Regions from separate parts of the Brachyspira suanatina genome, predicted to be linked through region 2. Evidence: riboswitches for the same ligand, from Rfam matches in the RefSeq annotation. Region 2 holds a riboswitch; the other holds the start of a gene.
The links. A riboswitch is a leader RNA that binds a small molecule or an ion and turns the genes downstream of it on or off. The one in region 2 is predicted to bind thiamine pyrophosphate.
Positions count from the first base shown of each region.

Region 1: linked by a shared signal. The riboswitch ahead of BRSU_RS02825 (peptide ABC transporter substrate-binding protein) and the one ahead of BRSU_RS04190 (YjiH family protein) in region 2 are both predicted to bind thiamine pyrophosphate.

Region 1 covers NZ_CVLB01000001.1:612,072-623,870, reverse strand. The annotation lists gene BRSU_RS02845 (GNAT family N-acetyltransferase) at 13-567, opposite strand; gene BRSU_RS02840 (class I SAM-dependent methyltransferase) at 644-1,399, opposite strand; gene BRSU_RS02835 (MBOAT family O-acyltransferase) at 1,411-2,886, opposite strand; gene BRSU_RS02830 (hypothetical protein) at 3,256-4,947, shown strand; TPP riboswitch at 5,577-5,698, shown strand; gene BRSU_RS02825 (peptide ABC transporter substrate-binding protein) at 5,829-7,436, shown strand; gene BRSU_RS02820 (TenA family protein) at 7,516-8,175, shown strand; gene BRSU_RS02815 (rhodanese-like domain-containing protein) at 8,253-8,663, shown strand; gene purH (bifunctional phosphoribosylaminoimidazolecarboxamide formyltransferase/IMP cyclohydrolase) at 8,762-10,291, opposite strand; gene BRSU_RS02805 (AAA family ATPase) at 10,441-11,781, shown strand; gene BRSU_RS02800 (hypothetical protein) at 11,786-11,799, shown strand, end outside.
Region 2 covers NZ_CVLB01000001.1:938,244-950,042, forward strand. The annotation lists gene BRSU_RS04160 (phosphoribosyltransferase) at 1-162, shown strand, start outside; gene BRSU_RS04165 (Rpn family recombination-promoting nuclease/putative transposase) at 407-1,351, opposite strand; gene uvrC (excinuclease ABC subunit UvrC) at 1,644-3,485, shown strand; gene BRSU_RS04175 (radical SAM/SPASM domain-containing protein) at 3,826-4,980, opposite strand; partial or broken gene BRSU_RS04180 (Rpn family recombination-promoting nuclease/putative transposase) at 5,580-6,479, shown strand; gene BRSU_RS04185 (helix-turn-helix domain-containing protein) at 6,690-7,613, shown strand; TPP riboswitch at 7,680-7,781, shown strand; gene BRSU_RS04190 (YjiH family protein) at 7,878-9,230, shown strand; gene BRSU_RS04195 (PhzF family phenazine biosynthesis protein) at 9,262-10,053, shown strand; gene thiM (hydroxyethylthiazole kinase) at 10,072-10,866, shown strand; gene BRSU_RS04205 (bile acid:sodium symporter family protein) at 11,049-11,799, opposite strand, start outside.

The sequences.
Region 1 (11,799 bases), 330 kb from region 2:
CTTAACTCTTTTTTAATTAAAATACTCATTTTTTAATATGGAGTAAATTGCAGCATCAGCAAGTCCTGTATTATCTTTATAAATACTTCTTAATACTCCTTCTTTTTTCAATCCGCATTTAAGCATTACCTTTCCGGAATTAGGATTATTAATATTATGTTTGGCTTCTATTCTATTAACTTCTACTTCTTCAAAAAAGAATTTTATTAATATCGATAAAGCCTCCGATGTAATGCCTTTATGCCAATATTTTTTAGATATGCAGTAACCAATACTAATCATATCTATACTATCGTTCATATCAACAACGGCTATGCTTCCTGTTAAAAAATTATTTTCTTTTAATACAATAGCCCACTGATAAAAATCCTTGTAACAATATTGATTAGTCCATTCAGTTAAAATGAGTTTTGTTTTATCAATACTGTCATGAGTCTGCCATATTAAATATTTTGTAACTTCATCATCACTAGCCCAATTATTATACATGTTTTTTGCATCTTCTATTTTAAATCTTCTTAATAATAATCTTTTGCTTTCTAATTGTATTGTTCCTTTATGCTTCATAATTTTATTCACAAAAAATATTTATTTATAATTTTTTTATTTATCAAATAATCAATCATATTATACATTATAATAATTATAAAAAACTACATTCAAATAAAAACATATCACATTTATCATTAACTGCAATTTCCTTTTCAAAAGAAGAAAAAGTTTTAACTTGAGTAAATCCAACTTCTTTTAAATACTGCTCCATTTCACCATATTTATAAAGGTGTGTCTGAAAATCCATAAACTCACTTTGAATCAATTCTGTATTATTATACATTTCATAAATTGATGGCGAGAACTGAGTTTGAGTTTTTTCTTCATAATAATTTTTTGATTTAAGTACTATTTCAAAATTTTCTTTTGTTTTGACAGATACAGCAATATTATAATCATTATCATCTATACATATATTTTTTATTGTATCAACTGCAAAAACAAATTTACCAGTTTTTAAAAGCCAGTTCTTTATTCTTATTAGAATTTGTTTGCAAATATCAATATCTGTAAACAATGATACTGAACCTGAACTAATAAATATATAATCAAATTTTTCTTTCGGATCATATTTCATTATATCAGTATGAACTGTTTTGGCATCAGGAAATTTTAATTTTAGTTTTTTAAGCATTTCATTGGACATATCTATTCCTGTTATGTCAAACCCTCTTTCTATAAATGGAATTAGAAATCTTCCGCTTCCGCATAAAGGTTCTAAAATCTTTTTACCTTTTTCAGCATAAGATAGATAAAAGTTTAATTCATCTTCAGGTGCTCTTTCATGCAGTATCTCATACATTTCAGTACAAAGACTGCCGTAATAATTTTTTCTAACTTCATTCATTTTTATAACTCCTAAAATTGGAAATATATAAATTGCTTAGGGTCAAAACCAGCACCGTATTTTCCATATATTATAATGAAGAATAATAAGAAAAATATTACAGCCCATCTGAAATACAAACATTGATTTTTTAAAAATTCATATATAGTTTCTTTCTTTATATATTTTATCAAATCAACTAAAAAAAGCACTATCAAAGATATTATAAGTATATTCATTTCAAAATTATCTAATCCTAATTTGTATAATGAACCGTCAAATAAACGCCATAAATCTATTTTAGTGAACATTCTTTGTATATAGTAAAAGGCATCATGTATAGTTTCGGCTCTGAAAAATATCCAAGCTAAATCTACTATTATAAATGTAATAATAACTTCAAGAAATTTAAAACTAAAACTTTGTACTTTTACACCCAATTTATTTAAAACATTATTTCTAAATTTCGATGTAATATCTTCTATTAAATAGCATACACCATGAATAGCACCCCAAGCTATAAAAGTAAAATTAGCTCCATGCCAAAGTCCGCTTACTAAAAATGTTACTAATATGTTAAAACTTCTTCTAATCTTTGAACATCTATTTCCTCCCAAAGGTATATAAAGATAATCTCTAAACCAAGTAGATAATGATATATGCCATCTTCCCCAAAACTCTTTTATGCTTCTTGCAAAATATGGAGTATTAAAGTTTTCCATTAAATCTATACCCATAACTTTTGCCGTTCCTATTGCTATAAGAGAATAGCTTGCAAAATCACAGTATATCTGTACTGCAAAAAGAATCGCCGACAATGCTAATTCAGTAGTGTTATAAATATAATATCTATTAAATACAGTATCTACCAATATAGAAGCCCTATCCGCTATTACCATTTTCTGAAAATAACCGAAAAGCATTAAAATAAGACCTTCCGTTATTCTATGATAATCGAATCTTTTTATTTTATCCATGTTCTGTATTTGACCTAGCAAATGTTTTGAACGTTCTATTGGACCTGCCACTAACTGAGGAAAGAATGACACAAATAAAGCATACTTAATAATGTTTTTTTCTGACTTTATTTCACCTCTGTAAACATCTATAGTATAGCTTAATGCCTGAAATGTATAAAATGATATTCCTACAGGCAAAATAATATCAAAAGGCTTCTCTATTAATTGTATATTTAATGCTGATAAAAGCATATTTATATTTAATAGAAGAAAATCAAAATATTTAAAAAATACAAGTATAGCAATATTAATTATAAAACTAAATGCCACTACTATTCTTTTATATTTTAATTTTTCTATTAATATGCCGCTTAAAAAAGTTACAATGGTAGAAGTACCCATTAATAATGCATATTTAGGATTCCAAAACATATAAAATATATAACTTGCTATAAATAGACAAATATATCTTAATTTTTTTGGAAATATCCAATACAAAATCAATGTTATAGGAAAAAATATTAAAAAATCTCTGGAATTAAATAACATTTAACATAACTCATAATAAAATATACATTTATAACTTATAAAACAGTTAATTGTAATATAAATTAAGAAAACTTTATTAATTTTAATCGGTAGTTTAAAGTATTTTAGTAAAAATAATTGACTAATAATATACCAAAATAAACAATTTTAAAACATGTAAAACATAATTTGATTTTTTTATTTTATATAATATAATCTAAGTAAAATTTAAATATTTATACAACACATATAGAATAAAATTAGTATCATTAATATATATTAATTTTTAAGAAAACATTCTAAATATAATATCTTTAATAATACTATTTAGATATAATCTAAAAAATTAATAAATTGTATTTGTTTAAAGGTATGATAAAAAAATAAATTATGTTTAATTTAAAAGATAAAAAATATATCTTTATTATAATATTTATAATAATATCTCTTATTTCATGTAAAAAAATAAATATACTTTCACCTAACAAAATTCCTCCGCCTACTGATTTTAGAATACCTGATAAATTAAAGCCTGTAAGCATAACAGTATCTGAAAATAATAATGATGAGTCTCTAGTATTTGGAGGATTTCAAAAGAAATTCTTTTTTAGAGGAAAATGGTATATATTAGCTCAATATTCATATACCTATGATAAAAACATGAAACAATTTAATTATAAAGATCATACATTAATTTTAGAATTAGATAATGACGGTAAAATAAACATTGTAGCAAAAAATTTAGGAACTGTAGAAACTAGTCCTTGGAATTATTTATATCAAGCAAATGTTATAAATGATGATGAAATTATATTTGAGCCTTATAATTATGGAGAATTAAAGTGTTCTAAAGAAACATATAAATATTTTGATAAAGCTTTAAATAAAGATGTAAATATAGAATATTATAAGGAGTTAATATATCCAGATATTTATTATAGATCTACTGACTTATTAAATTGGCAAAAATATGGTCAATATCATACATATATGAATCTTCCTTCACCTACACAATTAGACAGTTCTAAACCAAAAAGCTGGCAAGGAAGATTTGGATTAGCAAATTTAAAAATGGCATTAGTAGGTGATTATATTTATTTATATGATCTTAGAGAAACATTTTATGAAGAAAACCCAGATGGATCAAGAATTTTACCTGATTATACTGTAAGCAAAGATAAATATTATAGAATACATAGAGATAAAGATATGTCTGATCCAAATAATTGGGAGGAAGTAGGAAAAACTCCTTGGGGAAATGTTTCTGATTTTGAGGCTAAATATAATGATGGAAAATTTTATTTGGAAAATGGAAAGCAATGTATGTATAAAAAGATTAATAATGTATGGACTTTAACACCAATAAAAAATAATGATAAATGGGTCACAGAAAATTTTATAGATTGGCAAAAATTCAATGGAGAGACTCCTAAAGACATTGACTCATATGTAGATGATTTCCATGGAGATTTAGGAATAGTTAAAAAAAGAGATAAAACTCCTACACCTCCTAACTGGGTAGAATATTATAATAAGGTATATTATCAAACTTATAATACTTATATGGTAACATATGATTTTAATAGATACTTTCTGCCTATCCCGCCTATAAATGAAATAAAGGCAGCTTTAAATAGAGGAGAAACCGACTTTGTAATAAAGCCTGAACATGTAAAAAATGCTGGTAAAAATCTATTTATGGTTACAGATGTTGATCCTAGATATGCTAAAGAAAGTGATTGGAGTCTATTAACACCTATAAATTATGATGAAAAATCTATAATATGGCATTCTGGAAAAGATACTATGCTCTTTAATATTAATAATAAAATAATACAATTAGTTGATTATACTGCAATTAAATCAAGAATACAAAATTATACTATATATTATCAAGTAATAAACGAATTAATGATGTATTATCGTAATTACTATCGTAATGGTAATTATTATGAATCTATGTATTATAAGGCACAAGCTGATATGCTTCAAATGATGATGAAAAATCCTGAAACATATTTATTGCCTGATGAACCAGTAGAATCATATACTATAGAGTTTAAATACCATTTTGATAAATAAAGTAGAAAGCTAGTCATAAAATCATCAACGTTTAAAAGTTTATTTGGCATAGCCTTTTAAGTTATACCTAAACAACTACAACTATATTTTGTCAAAATTAAAATTATATTTTCTTTTTAATATATGGGGCTTTGCCCCATATCCCACTTCTTTTGTTGCCACAAAGAAGCAGGCACAGCCCGCCTGCGGCGAAGGGCTATATTTTAGCTTAAATTGATAATTTATATTACATGTAAAACAATTTTTAGTATGATTTAGTACTAATTTTATCCTTGCACTTTTTGGTTCTTTTTACGGCGGGAAAAAGAACAACAAAAAAATTAACAAACTCTAAAATTTTTAGTATATACACGATATAGAGCAAATAATTTTTATTATCGCTTTAAAACTTAACAATATCATTATATAAATTTTATTGATAATATTATTTAGGCAACATAGAAAAGCAGACTTCGTAGATAAGCATAACAATAATAAATAATAATAATTTTTAAATATTGTAAAGCCAATTATAAAAATTGTGAACCTCTGGCAAGTTTACTTGACAGAGCCTTAGAGCGAACAATTTTTATTAGCAATAATAAAAAATAATAATTTGTTATTGAAAAAAATAAAATATATTATATCATTTTTTCAACTTGGGGAGCTTGAAAAGGCTGAGAGGAAGTTTACATAATTATTTTTTATAAAAACTTCGACCCTTATAACCTGTTTGGGTAATGCCAGCGTAGGGAATTATCTCTTTTATTATTTTCTTTATACTTTTAATAAAATGAGACCTTTTCTAAAGTTGGTCTTGTTTTATTAAATTATCTAAAATAAACAAGACAAACGGTGTTATAAAAATCTCTATTTTCTATTTTAATTTAAAGGAGCTTTTTATGACTTCAAAACAAACATTTATTATTCTATTAATTTTATTTGCATTTTTTATATCTTGCAAAAAACAAACAAAAAATATCAAAGACGAAATCAATGTAAATCTCGGCTATGAACTTAATACTATAGACCCGGCTTTGAATGATGAAACTTACGGATATATTTATATTAATCATGCATTTGAAGGACTTCTTAATAAGGATATAAACGGAAATATTGTAGGAGGCGTTTCTGACAAATGGGAGATAAGCGATGACAGCCTTACATATACATTTCATTTAAGAGATGATGCCAAATGGAGCGACGGTAAAAAAGTTACAGCCGATGATTTTGTATATTCCTATAGAAGAGCTGTTGATCCGAAAACTGCATCACCTATAAGTTATTTAATGGAATATATAAAAAATGCAAAAGATATAATAAGAGGGAAACAGTCCGTAGAAAATCTAGGAGTAAATGCAATAGATGAAAATACTCTTACAATAGAACTTGAAGCACCTACACTATACTTTACAGATATACTAGCTTCCGGAGGAGTTTATATGCCTGTAAGAAAGGATATAATAGAAAAATACGGTGATGATTGGACTTGGAATCCTGAAACTTATATAGGAAACGGAGCATACAAAATGGTAGAAAGAAAACCTGATGAACTGCTTGCTTTTGAAATAAATACTAATTATTGGAATTATACTAATCAAGTAGCTAAAAAAATTAATTTTGTTTTGATAGCTGATGAATATATTTCACTTAATGCCGTAAGAACAGGAGATGTTGATTTTTCTATAAATGCCCCTCCTATTGGTGAAATAGAAAATTTAATAAATGATAATTTAATGGCTGTAAGTGATATTATAGGAGTTTATTATTTGGATTTAAATAATAAAGATAAAACATTGTCTGATAAAAGAGTAAGAAAAGCATTATCTCTTGCAATAGATAGAAACTACATAGTATCAAATATAGGATACGGTAAATTAATACCAGCAGAAGCATTTGTCCCTCCTGTTGTAAAAGGACTTGAAAAATCCTTCAGAGAGGAAAGCAGTAATTATATCATAGCAAACAATTATAGTAATAATGTAGAAGAAGCAAAAAAATTATTAGCCGAAGCAGGATATCCTAATGGAGAAAATTTTCCAATTTTAGAAGTAAAAGTATCATCTGGATTTTATACTACTGTTTTGGAAGCAATTCAGCAAATGTGGAAAAATACTCTTAATATAGATGTAATGGTTAGAACAGAAGAATCAAAAATTACTTTGCCTTTCAGAGAATCCGGAAATTATCAAATGGCTAGAACAAGCTGGACTGGTGATTATAATGATCCTATTACAATGCTTCAAATTATGACTAGCTATAGTGATATAAATTACGGAGGATTTTCAAATGCAAGATATGATTCTTTGATAGAGTTTGCCACTACTGCCACAAATGCACAAAAAAGAATGGAAGCTTTGAAAGAAGCTGAATCAATTCTTTTTGATGAAGTTCCTATTATACCATTTATATATAGAACTGATTTTTTGATAGTTAATCCTAAACTTAAAAATTATGTTGATGAGCCTTTGGGAAGATATAAATTCAACTATGCTTATTTAGAAGAATGATATTTAAAAAATAATATTTAAATGATAAAATGATAATATTTAAAAATAATACTTTTATAATGAATGAGAGGAAATAAAAATGAAATTTTCAGAAATAGTGTGGAAAAGAAATGAAGATCTATATAATAAAATAATTAATACAAATTTCAATAAAGAGCTTATGGATGGAAGTTTAGATAAAAATAAATTTTCATACTATATAGAACAAGACAGTTTATATTTGAAATACTATTCTAAAGCTTTAGCTATAATTTCTTCAAAAATACATAATGTGGATTATGCATTAGTTTTTTTGAAATCATCTATCAACTCTTATATAGTAGAAGAAGAAATTGTGCATAAATACTTTAGAGATACTTTTAAATTTGAAAATACAAATAAAATTACAACTGCTAATTTAGGGTATACAAGTTTTCTTATTAATACTGCTCATACTGAAGCTTTTGAAACTGCCGCTTCATCTATACTGCCTTGTTTTTGGATATATAATGAATTGGGCAAATACATAAAAGCGAATGCAGAAGTTGAAAATAATCCGTATAGAAAATGGATTGATACTTATGCTGATGAGGAATTCTCTAAGGCAACAGAATATATGATTAAAATTCTAGATAATTTATACGATAATGCTTCTTTAGCTGTAAAAGAAAAAATGATAGCTGTTTTTGATATAGCATTTATTTGGGAATATAAATTTTGGAATGATGCTTATGATTTAGATGATTTCCATAATGTATAAAACTTTTAAATAAATTAATTGAAATTTACTTCCCTGTATGTTATAATATTAATATACATACAGGGAGTATTTACAAAATGAGTAATACATTAACTTTAATAATTGGTCTTATATTAACTTTTATAATATTAAGCGCAGCAAGAAAAATTATATTCAATATAAGAAGTAAAGGAAAATTTAAAAACATAAATCTAAATGATGCTGTCTCAATTTATAAAAACAATAAAGATATAGGTTTAATAGATGTAAGAAGCTATATGGAAGTTCAGCAAAGCGGATACATAAAAAACAGTATAAATATTCCTTTAGACGATTCTAAATTCAATGAAAAAATGTCAAAATTAGATAAAAATAAAGAGTATATAGTTTATTGTGCAAGCGGAAGCCGTTCAGGTGCAGCTTGTATGCGTATGTATAAATTGGGATTTACTAATATCAATAATCTTACTCATGCTGGATATTTTCAGCTTTCATCAAGTTTAAAATAATTAAAAAATATCTTTTTCCCTTTATTAAAAATTTTAATCTATAAAAAAGCGAAGCTAATGAAAATTAACTTCGCTTTGAAATTACAATCAATAACTTATTAATGTTTAAAATGTCTTATTCCAGTAAATATCATAGCTATACCATGTTCATTACAAGCATCTATTGATTCCTGATCTCTCATAGATCCTCCTGGCTGAATTATAGCTTTAATATTGTATTTGGCACAAGCGTCCACTACATCTCTGAATGGGAAGAAAGCATCAGATGCCATTACAACTCCATCTCCTGCTCTCTCTAAAGCATCTTCGCAAGCCCAAATTCTGTTAGTTTGTCCGCTTCCTATACCTTTAGCCATAAAGTCTTTTATTACTACTATGGCATTTGATTTAGCATATTTTACAACTTTCATTCCAAATATTAAATTCTTCATTTCTTCTTCAGTAGGCTTTTTCTCTGTTACAACTTTATAATCTTCTATCAAAGTAGTATCTTCATCTTGAACAAGTAATCCGCCGTCAACTTTAACAAGATTGATCTTATCATTAGTATTAGTTTTATATTTTATAACTCTTAAATTCTTTTTGCTTTTTAATACTTCCAAAGCTTCAGGAGTAAAGTCTTTAGCAATAACAATTTCTAAAAATATTTTAATAAGTTCTTTTGCAGTTGCCTCATCTACTGTGCTATTGAAAGCTACTATTCCGCCGAATATAGAAGTAGGATCGCATTCATAAGTTCTATTATAAGCCTCTAATACATTAGAACCCAAAGCAGCACCGCAAGGAGTAGAGTGTTTTATAGCAGAACAAGCATACTCTTTTTTAGATTCATCAAATTCTAATACTATTTTTAAAGCTATATCCATATCTCTGATATTATTAAATGAAAGTTCTTTTCCGTTTAATTGTTCAAAATCTTTCATAGAGCCTTTATCTGTAGTTGATACATAATAGCTTGCTCCTTGATGAGGATTTTCTCCGTATCTTAATTCTTCTTTTAATGCATAAGACATATTTAAATAATTAAGTTGTTTGCTTTCTTTATTTTCTAATGAATTAAACATAAACTCTGACACTGCAGCATCATAAGCAGAAGTCAAATTAAATACTTTAGAAGCTAAATATTTTTTTGTTTCAAAACTAACTTCGCCTTTTTCCATTTCACTTTTTACTAAATCATAATCTTTAACATCGCTTATAACAACAACATCTTTGAAAGACTTAGCAGCAGAACGAAGCATAGTAGGGCCGCCTATATCAATAAATTCAATCTTTTCTTCAAATTTCAAATTATCATCTTGTACTTTTTCAAAGAAAGGATAAAGATTAACTATAACCATATCAATAGGAGTTATACCTCTTTCCTTAATAGTTTCCATATGAGTAGGGTTATCTCTTATAGCAAGTATTGCTCCATGTATTTTTGGGTCTAAAGTTTTTACTCTGCCGTCAAGCATTTCTTTAGCTCCTGTAACTTCAGCAACCTCTATAACTGGTATATTATTTTCTTTCAAATATTTATAAGTTCCGCCTGTAGAAACTATTTCCACATTTTTTGAAGTTAAAAACTTGGCAAAGTCTAATATTCCGTCTTTATAAAATACAGATATCAATGCTCTTTTAATCATTGCACAACTCCTAGTAATAGTTTTTATAATAATGAAACAATTATAATATAAAACTTGTTATTGTAAAGAGTAATTATTGTTTATGGTTGATTTTTGTTGATTTTATGATAAAATGTAATAAAAATCGATAAAATAAAGGTTAAAATACAATGTTTACTTATGTAAAACTTAAAAATTATAAATCATTAGTTGATTTTGAAGTAGATTTAACATCATCAAAAAATAATCCAAAAAAAATGATTATAATTTATGGGGAAAATGGTGCTGGTAAGACTAATTTTATAAATGCATTTTTTACTTTATTTGACACATTAAATACTAAAATATACAAAACCGTCTTAGATAAGTTTATGCTAGAAAAAATGAAAAATAAAGATGATGAAAAAGAATTGGAATTATTAATTAATAAAATGCTAAAAGAAAATTTAAAAATATTGGATAATATAACTGATATAATAGAAGAAACCAAAACTATTGGTTCTAAAGATAATATGATTTTGGAATTTGGGTTTAAATTAGATGGTAAAAATGGACTATATCATATTGAAACTGATCATAAAGGTATTGTAAAAGAAAAATTAGAGTATGTATTAGATAAAAATAAAACAAAATATTTTGAATTATCTAATAATAATAAAGAGAATTATATAAATCCATCATTATTTAAATCTGATAAATATTTAAATGAAATAAAAGATTTAGTGGATAAGTTTTGGGGTAAACATTCTTTTTTATCTATTCTCTTATTTGAAAAAAAAGAGAAAAATAAACAATATATATCAAAAAATATAAATAAAAATATTTTTGATGTTATTAAATATTTTTTATCAATGTCTATTTATATGAAAAATAGCAGTAATATAGAAAAAGGAAAAATAAGTATAGATAAAAAATTTATTCCTAGAATGTATAATGGTTCTATAAAAATAAATGAGGAAAAAAAGCTTAATCATACAGAAAAAATATTAAATAATTTTTTTACGGCTATTTACAGTGATATAAAGGAAGTATATTATAAAAAAGAAATAAAAGATAATAAACTTCATTATAATTTATTTATAAAAAAACAAATATACGGAAAAATTATAGATATAGACTTTAAATTAGAATCAAGAGGTACACAAAAACTGCTTGATTTATTCCAATTAATAATATCATCTACGAAAAAAAATAATGTAGTAGCAATAGATGAATTAGACAGCGGTATACATGATATTTTAACAGCATCAATACTAAAATCATTATTTGCTGATATTAAGGGACAATTTATATTAACAACTCATAATACAACTATTTTAGAGTCAGATATAAAAAAAGAATGTATATATATATTTAATATAGACAGCGAAGGAAAAAAAATATTAGTTCCTATAACAGATTATGAAAATGAACATCCAAATATAAATTTTAGAAAAAGATATTTGAAAGGAATATATTATGGTATTCCAATTGTTTCTGATATAGATTTTAAAGATATATTGGAGGAATAACTATATGTCATATATAGG
Region 2 (11,799 bases):
ACTGGTGAAACTCTAAAATATTTTGATGATCAGAAATTTGATATTGCCACTTTATTTGTAAGAGAGCATACAAGTAAAATAAAGCCTAGATATAGTTATAAAAATATTAATCATGATAATTGGCTTTTATTTCCTTGGGAGACTAAAGCATCTAGTAAATAATTATAAATTTTAATATTATAAATAAAACAAACATTTTCTTATATTTTTATAGGATATGTTTGTTTTTTATATTTAAATACAATTAATATATACTAGAGATTTTTTATTTATATATAAAAAACTTGTTCGTAAATAGCTCCTGCCATTCTAAAGAATGTCAGGCACTCACAAGTTTTTTATTTCTTTATTTATATTCATAAAAAATTATTCGCTTAAATGTATACTAGATAAATTTAATAGACTCTCATAATTTTTTTATTTCTTCTATACTTAAACCTGTATTTTCACTTATGATTTTTATATCTATACCGGATTTTTTGAAATTTCTAGCTATTGATATTGCTTTATTTTTTTCGCCTTGTTCTATACCTTGTTCTATACCTTGTTCTATACCTTCAGTTATTCCTTCTTCTTTGGCTTTTTTTAAATCTAATTCTATACTTCTATCAAAGAAATATGCATCTATTTCACGTTTTTTATATTTATCCATTACAGGAGTATTATTGACGAAAGTATGGCATTTCTTTTCTACTTCTTCAAAGATAGTATTTTCTTTTATTAAATTTGACATATTTTCTCCTTTAAAGAATTTTACCCAGGAAATGAATTCTTTATGTATATTATCAAGATTTTCTATTTTTTTATTAATATTTTTAAAATTGAATTTAGGAAGCTCAATAAAGTGCAGCTGACAATGATCTGTAAGAATTTTATTATTATTTAATTCTTTCAATACATAACAATTATGAACTTTATCCTCATCTGTTAGTATGAAGTTTGTTATATTTATGCTTACAGTTGGTTTCAATTCATCATAAAATGAACCTCTGTTTAAACTGCTGCTATAATTATAAGCCCAATAATATAAAGCTCTTTTTATAAAATCTTCATTACCTCTGGATTGAATTTCTATTAATACTGTTATTCCGCTTTCTGTGATAGCTTTAATATCGACTATAGATTCTTTTTCATTGTAATTTTCTGCTATGTTAAATGGGTTTAAAATCTCAATTTTATTAAAAGTTTCAAAGTCTAAATCTTTAAATACTGCATTAATGAAATTCAAAGCTATGTTTTCATTGCCTTCATATGAAAATAAATAGCGTATAAAATAATCATTAATTCTATTTAAATTATTTATTGTAACTGTTTCATTTAATATTTGCTTTAATTTTTCCAAATCTTTCATAGTTTTATTATACTTAAATTAATTATAAATGTAAAGCTAGTATAATTTTATTTATTAATTTTGATATGTGATAATAAAATATTAGTTATAATGCTGGCTATTTATATTAATACTATTAAAATATTAGCCTCATTACTTGTACTATTTATAATTTTTAATTAAATTTTTATTTATATTGATTAACTATATATTAACCATTATAATATTAAAAATTATATAAAGTAATATATAATATACTTTTGCTTTGACAAAGTTTTTTATTTTATGTATAATTGATAAAAAGTTGAGAATTATGAATCAAGAAGTTAAAAGTTATATACATGATAAATTAAAACGTATTCCGGATAAGTCCGGAGTATATTTTATGAAGGACTCCAAATCCGAAATAATTTATATAGGTAAAGCCAAATCTCTAAAGAAAAGAGTTTCATCATATTTTAATAATTCAAATAAAGATGCTAAAACTACAGCATTAGTTGAGCATATAAGAGATATCGAATATATACTTACAGAAAATGAAGTTGAGGCTTTGATATTAGAAGCTGAGATGATAAGAAAGCATAAGCCTCATTATAATATACTTCTTAAAGATCAGAAATCATTTCCATTTATAGCCATCACAAATGAGCATTTTCCAAGAGTTATAAAGGCCAGAAATGTAATAGATAAAGATAATGCCAGAAAATATAAAAAATATTATGGACCTTATGTCGCTGCTGAAAGGGCGGATAATATAGTAAAGTTTATAATTGATAATTTCAAATTAAGAAGATGTAAATATGATTTTCCGCTTAAAAGACCTATAAGACCATGTCTTTATCATCATATAGGAAAATGTACCGCTCCTTGTGCCGATTTAATCACCGAAGAAGAGTATGATAAAACTATAGATGATGCCGTAATGGTGCTTGAGGGCAATGTTGATGAATTGGTGGCTAGATTAAAACAGGAGATGTTTGTTCATGCCGAAAAGCTGGAGTTTGAAGCGGCTAAAGATTTAAGAGATAAAATTGACTTGCTTAAATATATAACAGTAGAGCAGAGTATTTATATTCCTGAAAGTGATGATATTGATATAATAGGAGCTTATGGAGAGAATGGCAATTATACTATAGTGATTTTATCTGTTAAAGGAGGTAAACTTGCAGACAGAAAAACTTTCAGTATGCAGTCTCCTAATGATGAAGATTATTATAATGAAAATGGTATGTCAAAATATTCAGAAATACTTTCTGCATTCTTTACTCAATATTATACTCATGCCAATTTGATACCAGCTTCTATATCTACAGATTTTCCTCTTAATGATATTGATATAATAAAAGATTATTTAAAGCAGGTTTCAGGAAGAGATGTTGATATAAAATTAGATAAAAGCAGAAAAGGTTTAATGGCAATAGCGAATGAAAATGCCAAACATTTATTCAAAGAAAAAGCATTGATAAGAGAAGTACCTTTAGGAATAACAAGACTTCAGGAAATATTTAAATTGAAAAAAGCTCCTAGCATAATAGAGTCTTTCGATATAGCACATATTCAGGGAAGCTATACTATGGCTGGTATGGTGCGATTTGTTAATGGCGTTTCTGACAATAAAAATTATAGAATATTTAATATGAAAACAGTTACAGGCATAGATGACTTCGCTTCAATAAAAGAGGCAGTTTACAGAAGATACAAAAGATTAAGAGATGAGAACCTTACTTTCCCAGACTTAATACTTATAGACGGAGGTAAAGGACAGCTTAATTCAGCTATAGAGGCATTGAAGGAACTTGATATAAAAGGTCAGCCTATAATGGCATTAGCTAAAAAGTTTGAGGAGATATATTTGCCAAATAGAAATGAACCTGTACAGCTTAGCGATAATGAGCCTGCAAGATTATTTTTACAGAAGGTAAGAGATGAAACTCACAGATGGGTTAACAGCAGTCATGGTAAGAAAAGAAGCAGAGAGATGGTTAGAAGCGAACTTGAAAGCATAGAGGGAATAGGTAAGAAAACTATAGAGAAATTATATTCTCATTTTATAAATATAGACAATATAAAAAATGCATCATTTGAAAGCATTAGAAATATACCCGGAATAAGCTATAAAGCAGCAAATAATATATATGATCATTTTCATAAATAATTTTTATCATTAGAAAATAATGCTTTTAATATAAGTTTGTTATATACTAAACATTTTTAAGTTTGTCATTTTTTTATTCAACTTTTTCCCGCCGCAAAAAGTTGCAAAAAGTGCAAGGTATAAAATTAGTACTAAATCATACTAAAATTATTTTACATGTAATATAAACTATTAATTTAAGCTAAAATATAGCCTTTCGCGAAGCGTATCCGAGTTTATCGAGGATATAGCTTATCGCCGAAGGCGGGCTGTGCCTGTGGCAACAAAAGAGGGGGGTACGAAGTACGCAGAGCGGCACGACTGTGTGCTTTGCAGGGCTAGTCCACACAAATAACCTAAATTATCTTGATATCATCTTCCATACTATAGCCATATCATTTATAGCATAGTCAAGAAAATCTTTAAATCCGCAAAACTCTCCGCTTTCATCTATATACATATTGTTTTCCATTCTCTTGCATCCAGAGCTGCATACTCTTTGATATTTGCAAGAACGGCATAATGTATGTTTATCATCATTTATTCTGTTTGATTTTTCATTTATAAAGTATTTTGCTTTACTGCTTGAATAAATCTGCATTAAATCATCTTCAGCTATATTTCCTATTTTATAATCATCTAAACAATAAAAGTCGCATGGAAAAACATCTCCATTGCTTTCTATTATTATTTGATTTGTACATTTGCCGTTTATACCGCAAGTCATAGGAGGATAGCCGCCGAAAAATAATGGAATGATATTGTCAAAGAACTGTATGCTGTAATAATTATTATTAAAAAAATCTTCTTTCCATAATGAAAATATTTCTTTATAGAAGTTTGAAAACTCTTTAGGTTTTATAGAATATTCCGTACTAGGTGAATTCATTTTGGATAGGCAAGGTATGAACTGAGTGTATTTAATATTTAGCTTCTTTATTTTTTTGTATATGTCTTTAGGATATTTTGATAATTCAGATGTAAGAACTGTAAGTATATTGTATTCTACATTAAACGCATCGAATAATTTTTTAGTTTCTAATACTCTGTTGTAAGTATCATTATTACTTTTATCTACTCTATAATTATCATGTATATCTTTTATTATGTCAAAAGAAAGCCCTACCAAAAAATTATTTTCTTTGAATAATTGGCACCATTTATCATCTATTAATAGTCCGTTAGTTTGTATGCTGTAATTTATATTGATATTTTTTTTATTGCTGATATTCACATAATCTATAAACGATTTAAAATATTCAAAACCGGCTACTGTAGGCTCTCCGCCCTGAAATGAAAACAATGCATTTTTATCAGCATTTTGAAGAACTTTGTCTATTATAGCTTTCATCACTTTTTCAGTCATAATGCCGTTATTTTCTATTTTTCTGTTTTTGGCTTCATCTATATAAAAGCAGTATTTACAATTTATATTACATAAAGATGATGATGGTTTGATTAAAACTGATACATTATTCATAGATTCAATATTAATACATAATTTTATAAATTTCAATATTTATAATGCTTATATATTATATAAAAAATATAAGAGATTATAAGAGAATATACCTAAACAACTATATTCTGTCAAAAATTATTTTATTAGTTTTATTATTTGTGGGGACTAGCCACACGCTGGGCAACTCCCACTTCTTTGACGAAGTCCGCAGAGCGTATGCGGCGGGAAAAAGAACAATAAAAAATTGACAAACTTAAAAATTTTCAGTATATACTTAAACAACTATATTTTGTCAAAAATAAATTTATATTTTTGTTTTTATATCTGGGGCTTTGCCCCATACCCTACTTCTTTTGTTGCCACAGGCGAAGCCCGCCTGCGGCGAGAAGCAAAAAGGCTATATTTGAACTTAAATGTAATAAATTATTTTACATGTAAGACAATTTTAGTATTATTTAGTACTAATTTTATACTTGCACTTTTTGGTTCTTTTTGCGGCGGGAAAAAGAACAACAAAAAATTGACAAACTTAAAAATTTTTAGTATATACTCCATAATCTTTATTTTTGTCAAAAAATCTATCTTTAATAATAAATATTTAAACTAAATTATGTAAAACTTTACATTTATAATTAATTTAGTATAATAAAGCTATGAGTGAAATAAAAAATATTAATGTTTTAAATGATTATTTTATGCGTTATATGTTTGCCAAAGAAGGACATGAGCGTATTTTACTTAATTTAATCAATGCGGTAAGAACAGATTACAATCAAGAGCCTTTTGAGGAAGTGAAAGTACTTAATACTTTTAATTTAAAAGAAACTATCAATGATAAGCAGTCAATTGCACCGAAGGTGGCACGCAAGGTGGACAGATGTCGCAGACGCCTTGATGTAAGAGCAGTTACAAAAAGCGGAGAAACTGTTTTAGTATAAATACAGAGGATAGGAAATCAATCATTTGTTTATAGAAGTTTATATTATTGGGCTAAATGTTATGTATCTAATTTAAGGAATAATGAAAAATATAATGATTTAAAACAGATAATAGTGATTAATATTTTGGACTTTAATTTGTTAAAAGATATTGACAAAGAACATAGCTGTTATGTAATAAAAGAGCTTGAAACCAATCATATACTTACTAATCATTTTGAAATGCATTTTCTTGAATTACAGAAATATTTATCTAGTAATTCAAATCTTAAAGAAGAATTAGATGCTTGGTTTTATTTTTTAACAATCAAAGAAAAAATAGAAAAAATGGAGGAAATTATGGATATATTAGTTAAAAAAAATCCTATAATGAAAGAAGTTTATGATGAGTATAATAAGTTTGCAGATACAAAAGATTTATTTGAAAATTATGCAGAATATGAGAAGAATTATTTTGACATACTTGCATTAAGTGAAGAGAGAATAAGAGGAAGAGAAGAAGGTATAAAAGAAACCCAAATATCAATGGCTAGAAATATGAAAAATAAGAATATGGATATAAAGCTTATTAGTGAATTAACAGGATTAAGTATAGAAGAAATAGAGAAGTTATAATACTAATTATTGCTAGCGATAAACTCGCTTAAATGTAGCTTAAAACTAAAATCATCAGCCATTGGCTTATCGATTAAAAAATTAATAAGATAATTTATATATAATTTTTATTGATAAAATATTATTAATAAAATCAAAAATGTATTAATATAAACTTATAATTCATTATATTTTTTGTATATAGTATAAAGTTTTTTTATAGGATTGAAAATGAAAGATAATAAAAACTATTATACTATAATACCTTCAGCCGTAAGATACGATAAAAGATTAAAGCCATTATCAAAATTAATTTATGGTGAAATTACAGCACTTACCAATGATAAAGGTTACTGCTGGGCTAATAATAATTACTTCGCTGAAATTTATTCTGTGAGTAAGGATACAATTTCAAGAGCAGTAAGACAGTTAGAAGAATATAATTATATAAAATGCATTTATGATAAAACTAAGCAGAATAATGAAAAAAGAAAAATATATTTAAATAAAAAATTAAGTATATCAAAAATGCCTATACGGTGTAGTAAAAATTCTACAGACGGTATAGACAAAAAAGTCGAAGATAATAATAAAGATAATAACTTAAATAATAAAGAAAGTGAATCAGATAATAAAAAAGATAATATAAATAAAATAGATAAAAAAATAAATTCTCTCTCTAATAGTTTTGATTCATTTGTTAATGAGCTTATTAATACTTTTAATTTTCTTACAGGAAGCAAAGCTATTAAATTGTATCAAGTACATTCTTTTAAAACTAAATACAAACAGGAAGAAATAAAATCTATTTTCGATGATAGAAAATTTGATTGGAAGGAATGTATTAATTTAGCCAAGCAAAAAGTTAAAGACAAAGATAATTTATCAGGTATATGGCTTGATTTTCTAAGCTATTTAAAAATTTACTTGATTAAAGGCGACAGAGAAAACACTATTAAAAGACATTACAGTAAAGAAGAATTGATAAAAAGAGAAGAGAAGATTAAAGAAATAGAGCTAATTAAAATGCAGAAGGAAAGGGAGGAGAAATTAAAATTGCTTGAAGAAGAAAAAAGACTAGGCTTTGATAAGATGACTGAAGATGAGATTATTGAGTTTACTAAAAGAAATTTGATGTTTTTGAAGCATGCTTGATTATAATAAAATCTAAAAAATATCATTAATAGTAATTGAAATAATTTTATTTTGTTATATAATATTATAAAAAATTAGGGGAGCTTAAAAGCTGAGAGTAAGTTTAATAACTTAGACCCTTATAACCTGTTGGATAATGCCAGTGTAGGGAAATATTTTATTATCGAATAAGTTTTCTAAAATTATTTTCTTTTTAATTCTTATACACTCATTATTTTCATTAAGGTTTCTCTAAAATATTAATTTATATTTAAGGAAATTTTTATGGATAATGTTTCAAATTCTGAAAGTGTTTTAAACAGTAATGATTTAGCTAATATTAAATTTAGTAAATCAATTTATTTAAAGTTTATCATACTTAGTTTTATTGGTATATTTATGCTATTTATACCAATTAAAATAGGCGATGTTAAATCAATACCTATAGATCATTTAGTAAGTTTTATAAGAAAAATTCCTTTTGTAGATCCTTACTATGGTATATTGATAACTATGTTCGGCGGTATATATCCTTTTATAAATAAGTCTTGGAATAAAAATAAAACTGAAATAGTATTTTCATTTATTAAACTTACATCAATACCGTTTATTATAATGGCATATTTTGGATTAGGACCTGCTGATTTTCATAAACCTAATATGCTTCTTTTTTCTTATAATCTGCTCACTCAAATAGCATTGATTAATAGTATAGGTTTTATATTCTTATCATTTTTGGTAGATTATGGGCTTATGTCATTTGCCGGTATATTTATGAGATGTATAATGAAGCCTATATGGAAAACTTCTGGAAGATCATCTTTAGATGCTATAGCTTCATTTGTAGGAAGTTATTCTATTGCTCTTTTAATGACAAGTAAAGTTTATAAGAAAGGTTTTTATTCTAAAAAAGAAGCCTGTATAATAGCTACAGGATTTTCTACAGTTTCAACTACTTTTATGATAGTTGTTGCTAAGATGTTTAATGTTATAGATAAATGGAATATATATTTTTTTGGTACTATGTTAATAACATTTATAGTAACTGCTATAACTGTAAGACTTTATCCGTTAAGAAATAAACCTAGCGACGGATATATGGATAAAGAGGTTGTGGAAGAGCCTATATATAGAGGAGGAAATATTTTTAAACTGGCATTGAATGAAGCTGCTGAAGTTGCCAGTCATTCAGATAGTGTGCTAAATAGTGTTGTTAAGAATCTTAAAGAAGGACTTATAGTTTCTATTTCAGTAATGCCTAATTTTATGGCTATAACATTTATAGGTCTTTTAATAGTTAATTATACTCCTGTGTTTGATGTTATAAGCTATATATTTTTACCTGTTACTAAATTGCTTGGACTTGGAGATGAGGCTTATATAGTGGCAAAGGCTTGTTCTGTTACATTAGTTGAAATGTCATGTTCTTCAAGTATTGTAATGTATACTAGTCAATTTGCTAAGTCTATTGTTGCTGTGGTATGCGTTGCTGAGATTTTATATTTTGCTGCACCTATTCCTGTAATATTGGCTGTAGGAATACCTATAAAGATAAGAGATATGATGATAATATGGGTTGAGAGAATAATACTTTCATTGTTATTCGCTGTGCCTTTTGCATATTTCTTTCTCAGTTGATAATTAGTATATAATAAGTGGGAGATTAATTATGAAATACTATATTATAGATTCTTTTGCTGACGAGGTTTTCAAAGGTAATCCTACAGCCGTTTGTATATTAGAAAAAAATATTTCTCATAAACTTATGCAAAATATTGCTATGGAGAATAATATTTCAGAAACGGTTTTCACTATAAAGAATGGAAATAATTATGATGTGTATTGGTTTACTCCGAAATGTGAAATAGATTTCTGCGGACATGCCGTACTTGCTGTGGCTTATGCTATATTAAATTTTGCTGAAAAAGAATCTAATGAGGTGAGTTTAAATACTAAAGAGGGTATATTAACTATTAGAAAAAAAGATGAACTATATGAGATGGATACTCCTAATTATGATTTAAAGCCTATAGAAATTACATCAGATATAATAGAAGCAATAGGAGGAATAAAACCTTTAGAGGCTTATATAGGACGTGATATTGTATGCGTATTAGAAGATGAAAATCAGGTTATAAATGTAAAACCCAATTTAGAAATTATAAAGAAATTAGACGGACTTTTATTTCATATAACATCTGATGTAAAATATAAAGAAAATAATCAATATGACAGCATCACTAGAACTTTCGGTCCGAAATTGGACGCAGATGAAGTTGATGTATGCGGATCTGGGCATTGTCATATTATACCTTTGCTTTCAAAGAAATTGAATAAAGATTATTTTACTGCATTTCAGGCTTCTCCAAGAACAGGAGTTTTATATTGCGATATTAAAAATAATAAATTAAAAATAGCCGGAAAGGCATGTTTATATTGTGTTTCAGAGATTTTTATTTAAATTATAAGGAGTTATAAAATGAGTACATTACAAGAAGAAATATTTAATTCAATAAAAGAAATGAAAAGTAAAAGTCCATTAGTTCATAATATTACTAATTTTGTAGTTATGCAAATTACAGCTAATGCATTGCTTGCTGTGGGAGCTTCTCCTGTGATGACATTCGAGAAAGAAGAGTTTGAAGATATGCTTTCTATTGCTTCATCGCTCGTTGTTAATATTGGTACATTGACTAAAACTTCTATTGAAGCTATGCATAAGGCTTGCGAAACAGCAAATAAAAAAAATGTTCCTTTCGTGCTTGACCCAGTGGGAGCAGGTGCTACAAAATTGAGAACTAAAACTGCTATTGATTTGATTAAAAATTATAATCCTAAAGTTGTCAGAGGAAATGCTTCTGAAATAATGGTGCTTGCCGGAGAGAGTATAAAAACTAAAGGTGTAGACAGTACTGCTAATGTTAATATGGCACTTGAGGCAGGTAAGCATTTAGCCAAAGAATATAATACAGTTGTAAGTATAAGCGGTGAAACTGATATTATAACAGACGGAAATAAAGTTTTATATGTTAGCGGAGGTTCTCCTTTAATGCCTGTTAATACTGGTATGGGATGTACATCTACTGCTATAACAGGTGCTATGCTTGCGGTTGCCGAGCCTTTGATTGCCGCTTCTTCAGCTATGTGCATAATGGCTTCAGCTGGTGAAAAAGCTTCGAAGAAATGTGAAGGTCCTGCTAGTTTTGCTGTTGCTTTTATAGATGAGCTTTATAAACTTGATATTAATGATGCTGCCAATAGGGTAAAGGAATAAATATAAATAATAGTGGGAGTTTTTTGATTAAGCAATGGGCTTGAATATATTATTTAAGTTCATTGCTTTTTCTTTTATAATTTATTTTAGTATATATAAATATTTAGAAATTATCATTATTAATGCATAAATATTATTTAAACAATGGAATTAATAAAATAACTCCATTGTTTATTTTTTATTTAGTCTTTAATTTTGGATGCCATTATATTAGCTACTATTGAACCAGATATATTATGCCATACACTAAATATTGCTCCGGGTACTGTTGCTAATGCCATTGAAGCAAAATGAGTTGCAGCAAGTGAAGTTGCAAGTCCTGAGTTTTGCATTCCGACTTCTATTGATACAGCTTTACATTTAGCATTATTTAATCTGAATAATTTTCCTAATAAATAACCAAGCAAATAACCCAAACAATTATGAAGTATAACTACTATTATAACTAAATATCCAACCTGCATTAATCTTTGTGAGTTTGCTGATACAACGGCAGCTACTATTGCTACAATAGCAAGTACTGATATTAAAGGAAGTATTTCTTTTATGCTGTTTGTAAACTTATAAAAGAATTTATTTATTATGAAGCCCAAAGCTATAGGAAGTATAACAACCTGTACTATTGATACAAACATACTAACAGCATTAACATCTACCTTTTGTCCTGCATATAATAAAGTGAGTAATGGAGTTGCAAAAGGTGCAAGTATAGTTGATACTGAAGTCATACCCACAGATAAAGCCACATCGCCTTTAGCTAAGTATGTCATAACATTTGATGAAGTTCCTCCAGGACAAGTACCTACAAGTATTACTCCTACAGCAAGTTCAGGAGGAAGTTTGAATGCAATAGAAAGAAGAAATGCAAGTAAAGGCATTATAGTAAATTGTGCTATAGCTCCTATTATGATATCTTTCGGTCTTGTGAATACC